Regions from separate parts of the Franzmannia qiaohouensis genome, predicted to be linked through region 3. Evidence: predicted binding sites of a transcription regulator. Region 3 holds the regulator's gene; each other region holds the start of a gene.
The links. Region 3 encodes sigma-54, which starts transcription at its own class of promoters, with help from an activator protein. Its sites were predicted from a motif close to TGGCACNNNNNTTGCTNT; they were not measured.
Positions count from the first base shown of each region.

Region 1 (3,274 bases), on a different contig from region 3:
CATCTCGCCCAGGGCCTCGCCGCTCAGGGCGTCTTCCACCGGCCAGTCGCGGCCCGTGTTGTCGAGTACCACCACGAAGCGGCCGTCGTCGGCGCGCTGCAGGCGTCCGTCGAGCAGCGCCTGCAGCCAGGCGCGGGCTCGCTCATCGTCACTGGCGACGATGGCATTGATGGCCTCGCCCTTGGCGGGAAAGCTGTCGACGTCCAGCGCTTCCAGCAGTTCGATGGCCGCCTCGTCGTCTGCCGAGGTCTGCGCGTTCGCGGTCAGCGGCATGACCAACAGCACTAGCAGCCAAAATAAAAGGAGACTCCTCATGGGTTCTTCCTTTGCGGTAGGGAGTAGCAGAATAGGTCGAGCAGGCGTGCGCTCCGCCGCCGTGCGGCGGCGGAGCTAGGTACTATCACTCTTCGGCGAGCGCTTCTTCGGCTTCTTCGGCCGCGGTGCTGCCGCCACAGGAGCCGGTGGCAACGTTGTAGTTGCCGCAGCGCATCGGCGCCTGCCAGTCGGCCATCAGGTCGCGCGAACCCGGCAGGAAGTCCGACCAGGCGTCGCCGGCCACGGTGGACGGGGTCTGCCAGACGATGTCGAACTGGCCGTTGTCCTGCACCTCGCCAATCAGCACCGGCTTGGTGATGTGGTGGTTGGGCATCATCGCCGCATAGCCGCCGGTAAGGTTGGGCACCGCCACGCCGATGATCGCGTCCTTGATGGCATCCGGGTCGGTGGTGCCGGCCTTGCGCACCGCCTCGGCCCACATGTTGAAGCCGATATAGTGGGCTTCCATGGGGTCGTTGGTGACGGCCTCTTCGTCGCCCGTGTAGTCGATCCAGGCGTCGATGAAGTCGTAGTTCTCGTCGGTATCGACGCTCATGAAGTAGTTCCAGGCGGCCAGATGGCCGACCAGCGGGCCGGTATCGATGCCGGACAGCTCCTGCTCACCCACCGAGAAGGCGATGACCGGAATATCGGCGGCGTCGATGCCCTGGTTGCCCAGCTCGCGGTAGAACGGCACGTTGGCGTCGCCGTTGATGGTCGAGACCACCGCGGTGCGCTTGCCCTCTTCGCCGAAGCGACGAATCTCACTGACGATGTTCTGCCAGTCGGAGTGCCCGAACGGGGTGTACTCGATCATGATGTCCTCGTCGGCCACGCCGTGCTCTTCCTTGAGGAAAGCTTCGAGGATGCGGTTGGTGGTGCGCGGGTAGACATAATCGGTGCCGATCAGTGCAAAGCGCTCGATGCCAACCTCGTTGATCAGGTACTCCACCGCCGGAATCGCCTGCTGGTTGGGCGCCGCACCGGTGTAGAAGACGTTCTCGGAGGACTCTTCGCCTTCATACTGCACCGGGTAGAAGAGCAGGCCGTTGAGCTCTTCGAAAACCGGCAGCACCGCCTTGCGCGACACCGACGTCCAGTTACCGAAGACCACGTCGACCTCGTGCTGCTCGAGCAGTTCGCGAGCGCGCTCGGCGAACAGCGGCCAGTTGGAGGCGGGATCGACCACCACTGCCTCGAGCTCACGCCCCAGCAGGCCACCCTGCTCGTTTTGCTGCTCGATGAGCATTTCGACGGTGTCCTTGAGCACCGTCTCGCTGATCGCCATGGTGCCCGACAGCGAGTGAAGGATACCGACCTTGATCGGATCGTCGGCCAGCGCCTGGCCGGCACCGGTCAGGGTGCCAGCGGCCAGCATGGCGGCGATGAGACGACGGGGAGTAAAGGATGCCTTGGGTGCGTTCACGAGATTCTCCTTGCGGAACCTGGTTGTTATACGCCGTCGCGGGCGCCTGGCCCGCGCTGCGGCGTTGTGTCCAGCGTCGCGTCAGCCCGCAGCGGGTAACGCGCGTGGCTATCGCACAGGAGATATCGCAAGGGTTATGCCAGCGCCGACAAGGGGCCCTGGTTTCTTAGCTATTTCAATCAGTTGAGAATAATAGGCCGAGGCGTCACCGACGCCAAGCGCACCATTAGCGTGCAACACACGGAGCACGCACCAGCACAATGCGCCAAAATGAGGAAACCCTGCGCACCCACACGGTGCAGCGCGCGTAAAACAAGCCGGCCGCCCGTTGGGCGGCCGGCTTGCATCTGGGCTGGCGATACTCAGGCGGGATAGAAGGCGGCCTCGTCGAGAGCCATCAGCGGCTCGGCGCCGGCACGGATCTGCTGCTCGAGGGCCAGGGTATGCGGCAGCATGCGGGCAATGAAGTGGCGGCCCACGCTGAGCTTGGCCCGATAGAACGCCGCCCCGGCCGGACCATCCTGGCGCAGGCCATGCTCGGCAGCACGGGCCATCTTCCACCACATCCAGGCATAGGTAACGTGGCCGAACAGCTGCAGGTAATCGTGGGCGGCGGCGCCGAGCTCCTCGGGGTGGCCATCAGCGCGCTTCAGTAGCGCTGCAGTGACCGTCTCGAGGCGTGCCAGCTCCTGCTCACAGGCACGCTGGAACGGCGCCAGGGTATCGCTGGCCTCGCTGGCCAGGTCGGCACGCATCGCCTCGGCGAAGCGCTTGACGTAGGCGCCACGGTTGCGAGACAGCTTACGCCCCACCAGGTCCATGGCCTGGATACCGTTGGTGCCCTCGTAGATCATCGCGATGCGTGCGTCGCGCACGTACTGCTCGGCGCCCCACTCCACGCAGTAGCCGTTGCCGCCGTAGAGCTGCTGCGCCTCGACGGTGGCGGCGAAGCCGCGGTCGGTGAGAAACGCCTTGGCTATTGGCGTCAGCAGCGCCACAAGGTCGGCGGCCTGCTCACGTGCCTCGGCATCGGGGTGAAACTTGACGCAGTCGAGCTGGCTGCCGACGAAGGCGGCGAAGGCCCGGCCGCCCTCGTTCCAGGCGCGGGTATTGAGCGCCATGCGGCGGACGTCGGGATGCACCAAAATGGGGTCCGCGGGCTTGTCGGGAGCCGCCGGGCCGCTCGGGGCACGGCTCTGCAGGCGTTCACGGGCGAAGTCCATGGCGCTCTGGTAGGCCACTTCGCCGAGACCGAGCCCCTGAATGCCGATCGACAGGCGTTCATAGTTCATCATGGTGAACATGGTCGCCAGGCCCTGGTGCGGCTCGCCGATCAGGATGCCTTCGGCGCCGTCGAAGTTCATCACGCAGGTGGCACTGCCCTTGATGCCCATCTTGTGCTCGAGGCCGCCGCAGCTCAGCGCGTTGCGCTCGCCGAGGGTGCCGTCGGCATTGACCTTGAACTTGGGCACCAGGAACACCGAGATGCCCCGGGAGCCGGCGGGTGCGTCGGGCAGCTTGGCCAGTACCAGG
Region 1 covers NZ_JARWAM010000011.1:150,282-153,555, reverse strand. The annotation lists gene urtB (urea ABC transporter permease subunit UrtB) at 1-315, opposite strand, end outside; gene urtA (urea ABC transporter substrate-binding protein) at 401-1,693, opposite strand; gene QC821_RS15755 (acyl-CoA dehydrogenase C-terminal domain-containing protein) at 2,104-3,274, opposite strand, start outside.
Region 1: a site for sigma-54 is predicted at 1,866-1,883, ahead of urtA (urea ABC transporter substrate-binding protein). Genes of this name have one in related genera too.

Region 2 (3,274 bases), on a different contig from region 3:
AGCGCCCGCGACGCTGAGCGGTTGCCCCGGTGAAGGCGCCCTTCTCGTGGCCGAACAGCTCCGACTCCATCAGGTCCTTGGGGATCGCCGCCATGTTCAGCGCGATGAACGGCTTGCCGGCCCGCGGGCTGTGCTGATGCAGCGCCTGGGCGACGCGCTCCTTGCCAGTGCCCGACTCGCCGTTGATCAGTACCGTGATATGCGACTGCGAGAGCCGGCCGATGGCACGGAACACCTCCTGCATCGCCGGCGCCTCGCCGATGATCTCCGCCGACAGTCCCTCCGGGGCCACCGCCGGGCTCTGCCGCTCGCGGGCGTGGGCCACCGCCCGGCGCACCAGCGCCAGGGCTTCGTCGACGTCGAACGGCTTGGGCAGGTATTCGAAGGCGCCGCCCTGGTAGGAGGCGACGGCGCTGTCGAGATCGGAGTGGGCGGTCATCACGATCACCGGCATGTCGGGGTGCGCTTCGCGGACCTTGGCCATCAGGTCGAGACCATCGAGGCCGGGCATGCGGATATCGGTCACCAGCACGTCGGGGGGACGTTTCAGCAGGCCGTCCAGCGCGCTGTCGGCGCGCTCGAAACTCTCCACCTCGAGGTCGGGCTGGGCCAGCGCGCGCTCGAGCACCCAGCGAATGGCGCGGTCATCGTCGACGATCACGATACGGGCAGGATCTGTCATGCAAGCCTCCAGAAAACATCACGACAGCGGTCAGCCGTGGCACGAGTAAAAGCGTCGGGAGCGCGGCTCATGGCGGCGCCTCCAGTGGCGTTAATAGCCGGAATTCGGTGCGCCCGGGCTGCGAGTCGCACTCGATCAGGCCCTGATGCTGATGCAGGATCGATTGGGCAATCGAGAGCCCCAGGCCGCTGCCCTCGGCGCGACCCGATACCATCGGGTAGAACAGCGTCTCGCGCAGGGTCTCGGGGATGCCCGGGCCGTTGTCGATGATCCCCACCTCGCAGACCAGCCGATGGCGTTCGGCGCCGAGCGTAAACTGGCGCCGCGCACGGGTGCGGAGAATCAGCCGCGGAGCGGCGACTTCACTCTCGGTCATCGCCTCCACCGCGTTGCGCGCCACGTTGAGCACCGCCTGGATCATGCGCGCTTCGTCGCCATGAAGATCCGGCAGGCTGGGGTCGTAGTCGCGCTCGATGGTCACCGCCGGCTGCTCGGCGAGCAGCAGCGAACGCACTCGCTCCAGCACCCGGTGAATATTCAGCGGCTGATGGTGGGTGACCTGGTTGGGGCCGAGCATGCGGTCGACCAGGTCGCGCAGGCGGTCGGCCTCCTCGACGATGATGCGAGTGAATTCCGCCAGCTGCGGATCGGGCAGGTCGCGCTCGAGCAACTGGGCGGCGCCACGAATGCCGCCCAGGGGATTCTTGACCTCGTGGGCCAGCCCGCGGGTCAGGGTCTTGATGGTCTCCTGACGGGCGATCAGCGCCTCCTCGCGGGAGATCCGCAGCAGCCGGTCGCGGGGCTCGATCTCGAGCAGCAGCTCGTCGTCGGAAAGCGGGGTGACGGTGAAGTCGACGGTAACGCTCTCGCCGCCGGCCAGGGTCAACACCGCCTCGCGCTGGGTGAAGGGGTGAAACTCGCTGCGGGCCTTGCCCAGCACGCTGGCCACCGCACCGTCGACGCCTTCCAGGCTCTCCAGGCGGGTGCCTCGTACGCGACCTACGCTTACCGCGAGCAGCGCTTCAGCGGCCGGATTCATCCACCGCAGGCGCAGGGTGCCGTCGAGCAGCAGCACCGCCGTGGTGAGGTGTTCCAGCAGACGTTGATACATGGGGCATTCCGCCGTCCTTGAGTTCACTATTGCTGTGCAAGAAGCGCGCCAGCCTGGCAAGCGCCTAGCGTCGGCGTTCCAGGAGGGTGCAAGATGCGCTGACGCACCATATTAGTGCAAGGCTGAGAATGTAGCGATCAGCGCGGTGCATCGCCACCCTCAGTCGTCGGCTCCGCGCCGCGACGGCGGGGACTGACGATCACGAGCGGCGCTGCTGGAACCGGCTCGATAGTCGAGCGCACTGTTGTCGCGCACCCGCTCGGCATGCTCGAAGGCATCCATGCTGCTCGTCTGCGGCGCACTCGAGGGGCAGGGTCTGAGGCTACCGTCCGGGCACAACGACCGAGGCGCCCGGCGCGGGGGCAGCTAATTGGGGTTATTGGGATTCTGCGGCAGGTTGACGCTGGCGCGCTGCACGTAAAGCGTTACCGGCGCACTGCGATGGCGCACCTCGCCGCTGGCATCGAGCAGTTCGGCCTGCAGTACACGCTCGCCGCGCTCCAGGTTGCCGAGCATAAACACATCGCTGTGCATCGCCGACTGGCTGACCGCGCCATCCACCAGTAGCCGCACGCGATGATCCTCGCGCAGGGCCGGTTCGATGCCCAGCTCGACCTGCAGATTGCCGGCCTCACCGGTCTGTAGCGTCTCCTCGTTGCGCGGCGCGGCGATGCGAAAGGTCGAGTAGGGCATGAAGGGTGACGATACTGCCTGCGACGGCGATGACGGCGAGGCACTGGCCTCGGGCCGCGACTGGGGAGCCGGCGCTCGCTGGCCCGAGGGCACCACGGTCAGCGGATTGAGCTCGACCTCCTCACCGCCGCGCTCGGGGTTGTCGGTGAACACCACGTTGCCCTGGGCATCGGTGGTGCGATAGATCGACGTGGCTTGGGCACCGCTGGCGGCGCCCAGCAGGGCGACCAGCAGCACGCAGCAAGCGGCATTGATTGGCGAGACGCGCATACACCTTGCTCCAACGGGTGGCGACCCGGCCGGGTCCGATAGGTGATTGGGTAGGGCGTTAGATAGTCTAGTGCAAAAAGGGGTTCCGCCGTGGCGGAACCCCTTCGCTTGCTGCACGCTGCTATCATGCGCCGCCGCAGCGGCGCGTGATCAGCAGCTGTAGTACATGTCGAACTCGACCGGATGCGTGGTCATGCGCAGGCGCTCCACGTCCTCTTCCTTGAGCTCGATGTAGGCATCGATCATGTCGTCGGTGAACACGCCACCCTCGGTGAGGAAGGCACGATCCTTGTCCAGCGCCTCGAGGGCCTGGTCGAGGCTCTCGGCGACGGTGGGGATCGACTTGCCCTCTTCCGGGGGCAGGTCATAGAGGTTCTTGTCCATGGCGTCGCCAGGATGGATCTTGTTCTTGATGCCATCGATGCCGGCCATCAGCATGGCGGCGAAGCACAGGTACGGGTTGGCCGTCGGATCCGGGAAACGCGCCTCGACACGCTTGCCCTTGGGGCTGGCGGTGT
Region 2 covers NZ_JARWAM010000021.1:3,774-7,047, reverse strand. The annotation lists gene glnG (nitrogen regulation protein NR(I)) at 1-682, opposite strand, end outside; gene glnL (nitrogen regulation protein NR(II)) at 750-1,793, opposite strand; gene QC821_RS19900 (hypothetical protein) at 1,953-2,075, opposite strand; gene QC821_RS19895 (DUF4124 domain-containing protein) at 2,160-2,756, opposite strand; gene glnA (glutamate--ammonia ligase) at 2,907-3,274, opposite strand, start outside.
Region 2: a site for sigma-54 is predicted at 1,827-1,844, ahead of glnL (nitrogen regulation protein NR(II)). Genes of this name have one in related genera too.

Region 3 (3,274 bases):
GCTGCTCTCCTGCGCGAACCTGCGCTAAAACGTGCCGCCGACATGAGTCGCGGGGCTTCCAGGCGGCCCTGGCAAAGGCTCAGGGAGCGGGAGTATCGGGATGCTGGGCCTGACGGTCGATGGCATCCATCAGGGTATCATGAAGTTCACGCTGACTCTCGCAGTGGCGCAGTTTGGCGCGGGTCTCGGCGTCGTTCATCACGCCGGCGACTTCGGCGAGCAGTGCCAGGTGGGTGTCGTCGGCCTGTTCGGGAACCAGCAGCACGAACACCAGATCTACCGGGTCACCGTCGATGGCATCGAAGTCGACCGCTTCGCTGAGCTTGAGAAAGCCGGCCAGCGGCGTCTTGCAGTGGGGACTGCGGGCATGGGGGATGGCGACCCCGTTGCCGATGCCGGTACTGCCCAGCCGTTCGCGTCCGATCAACCGGCTGAAGACTTCCTGGCTGTCGAGGCTCGGGGTGTTCTGGGCAATGAAGGTGCTGAAGAATTCCAGCACCCGTTTCTTGCTCCCCCCGGGGACGCCGAACAGGGCGCGCTCGGGGGGCAGGATGGTTTGCAGAGTCATGGAGAAATCAGCGGACACCGGCGCCTTGGGCGCGGGCCTGAGCTTTTTCCTTGTGTTTGACCAGTTGGCGGTCGAGCTTGTCGGCCAGGGCGTCGATGGCGGCGTACATGTCCACGTCCTGGGCATCGGCGTGAATATCGGCCCCTGCGGCGTGCAGGGTGCAGGCGGCGTGCTGGCGCTCCTTTTCGATGGAAAGCGTGACCTGCACGGTGGTGATGTTGTCGTAGTGTCGTTCGAGGCGGGCAAGTTTCTCGTCGACGTAATCACGCAGCGATTCGGTCAGTTCAACATGGTGTCCGGTGATGTTGACTTGCATGGCACGCTCCTTTCCTGCGGGTGTCGCTTCGATTGTAACCCTTTTTGTGGCGCTGCATAGCCCCTGTGCCGGTGGATTTGATCAGCACCGATGTTGCAGGTTTTTTTACTGTCAGGACAGACGCTTGCGCTCGCTTGAGGGCGGGATGCCCATGGCTTCGCGATACTTCGCCACGGTACGCCGGGCGACCTTGATGCCGCTATCGGCGAGCAGGTCGACCAGCTTGCTGTCGGACAGCGGCTTGCGCGCCGGCTCCTCACCGATCAGCTTCTTGAGGCGCGCGCGGATCGCGGTGCTGGAGTGGGCGTCGCCCTCGCCGGCGCCGCCGACGTGGCTGGAGAAGAAGTACTTGAGCTCGAACACCCCGCGCGGGGTGTGGATGAATTTCTGGGTGGTGACACGCGAAATGGTCGACTCGTGCATCTCCACTGCCTGGGCGATGTCGGCCAGGATCAGCGGCTTCATGGCTTCTTCGCCCTGCTCGAGGAAGTCGAACTGGCGCGCCATGATCTCGCGACCGACCCGCAGCAGGGTGTCGTTGCGGCTCGACAGGCTCTTGATCAGCCAGCGTGCCTCCTGCAGGTGCTGCTTCATGAAGGCGTTGTCGTCGCTCTTGTCGGCGCGCTTGATCAGTGCTGCGTAGTCGGGCTGGATACGCATCCGTGGCAGCGCCTCGGGATTCAGCTCGATGCGCCACCCGGCCTGAGTATGGCGGGCGATCAGGTCGGGGATGACGTAGTCATTGCCGCTGTCGCTGAAGGCCTGGCCGGGGCGCGGGTCGAGGGTGCGGACCAGGGCAATGACGTGGTCGAGCTGGTCGTCATCGAGGCGCAGGCGACGCTTGAGCAGCTTGCGATCGTCGCCGGCCAGGGCTTCCAGGAACTGGCGTACCAGGCGCTTGGCCTGTGGCAGCAGCGGGGTGTCATCGGGCAGCACGCCGAGCTGCAGCATCAGGCATTCGCGCAGGTCGCGGGCACATACCCCGGTAGGCTCGAACTGCTGCAGGCGCAGCAGCACCTGCTCGACCTCGCTGACCTTGAGGCCGGCAAGCCCCTGGTCGCGCAGCCCGCCGCTGAGTTCGTCGAGGCTCGCCGCCAGGTAGCCGTTGTCATCGACGGCATCGATCAGGCTCTCGGCGATGATCCGCTCACGGTCGACCAGGTCGGTCATCGCCAGCTGCCAGGCCAGGTGGTCATGGAGGCTTTCACCGCTGGCGTTGCGCTCGAAGTCCGGCGCTTCGCCGCTGCCGCTGGGGGCCATGTCCTGGTAGGTGTCCGACCAGTCGCTGTCGACCGACAGCTCGTCGGGGATCTCGCTCGACCAGTCGTCCTCCTTGGCCTCGGCGACCTCCTGCTCGCCGAAAGCGTCGTCGAGCTCGAGCATGGGGTTGGACTCCAGCGCCTGCTGGATTTCCTGGCGAAGATCGAGGGTCGACAGCTGCAGCAGGGCGATCGCCTGCTGCAGCTGGGGGGTCATCGTCAGGTGGGTACCGACGCGCAGTTGCAACGAGGGTTTCATGGCCATGGGGGAGACGGCTTCGCTGACAAGTGAGCGATTACGTTAGCCCGCGTCGCGACCCCATGCAAGCACTATGGTATGAAATCTCTGCAATAAGCATGCCATGCGCAATTCGTGTGCCAGTTGTCAATAGCCCAGCGTGTTTTCATGGGCTTGAGGACGGTATTCTTAGAGCCGGAAGTCCTCGCCGAGGTAGACGTCGCGGACTCGCTGGTTATCGAGCACCTCGGTGGCGCTGCCCTCGGCGATGATCTGGCCGTCGCCGACGATATAGGCGCGGTCGCAGATATCCAGGGTCTCGCGGACGTTGTGATCGGTGATCAGTACGCCTATGCCGCGCGCCTTGAGCTGGCGGATGATGCCCTTGATCTCGCCCACTGAGATCGGGTCGACCCCGGCGAAGGGTTCGTCGAGCAGGATGAAGGTCGGCTCGGTAGCCAGCGCGCGGGCGATCTCGACCCGGCGTCGCTCACCGCCGGACAGGCTCATGCCCAGATTGTCGCGGATATGGGTGACATGAAACTCGCCGAGCAGCTGTTCGAGGCGCGCCTGGCGCCCGGCGCGGTCGAGGTCCTTGCGGGTCTCGAGGATTGCCATGATGTTGTCGGCCACCGACAGCTTGCGAAACACCGAGGCTTCCTGGGGCAGGTAGCCGAGCCCGGCCTGGGCGCGCTCGTGCATGGCCGCCCGGGACAGGTCGCGGTCGTCGATATGGACCTCGCCGGCGTCGGCCTTGACCAGCCCGACGATCATGTAGAACGAGGTGGTCTTGCCGGCCCCGTTGGGGCCGAGCAGGCCGACGATGCTGCCCTGGTCGATGGTCAGGCTGATGTCGTGCACCACCCGGCGGCGCTTGTAGCTCTTGGCCAGGT
Region 3 covers NZ_JARWAM010000006.1:88,928-92,201, reverse strand. The annotation lists gene QC821_RS09510 (PTS sugar transporter subunit IIA) at 80-568, opposite strand; gene hpf (ribosome hibernation-promoting factor, HPF/YfiA family) at 576-884, opposite strand; gene QC821_RS09500 (RNA polymerase factor sigma-54) at 996-2,408, opposite strand; gene lptB (LPS export ABC transporter ATP-binding protein) at 2,571-3,274, opposite strand, start outside.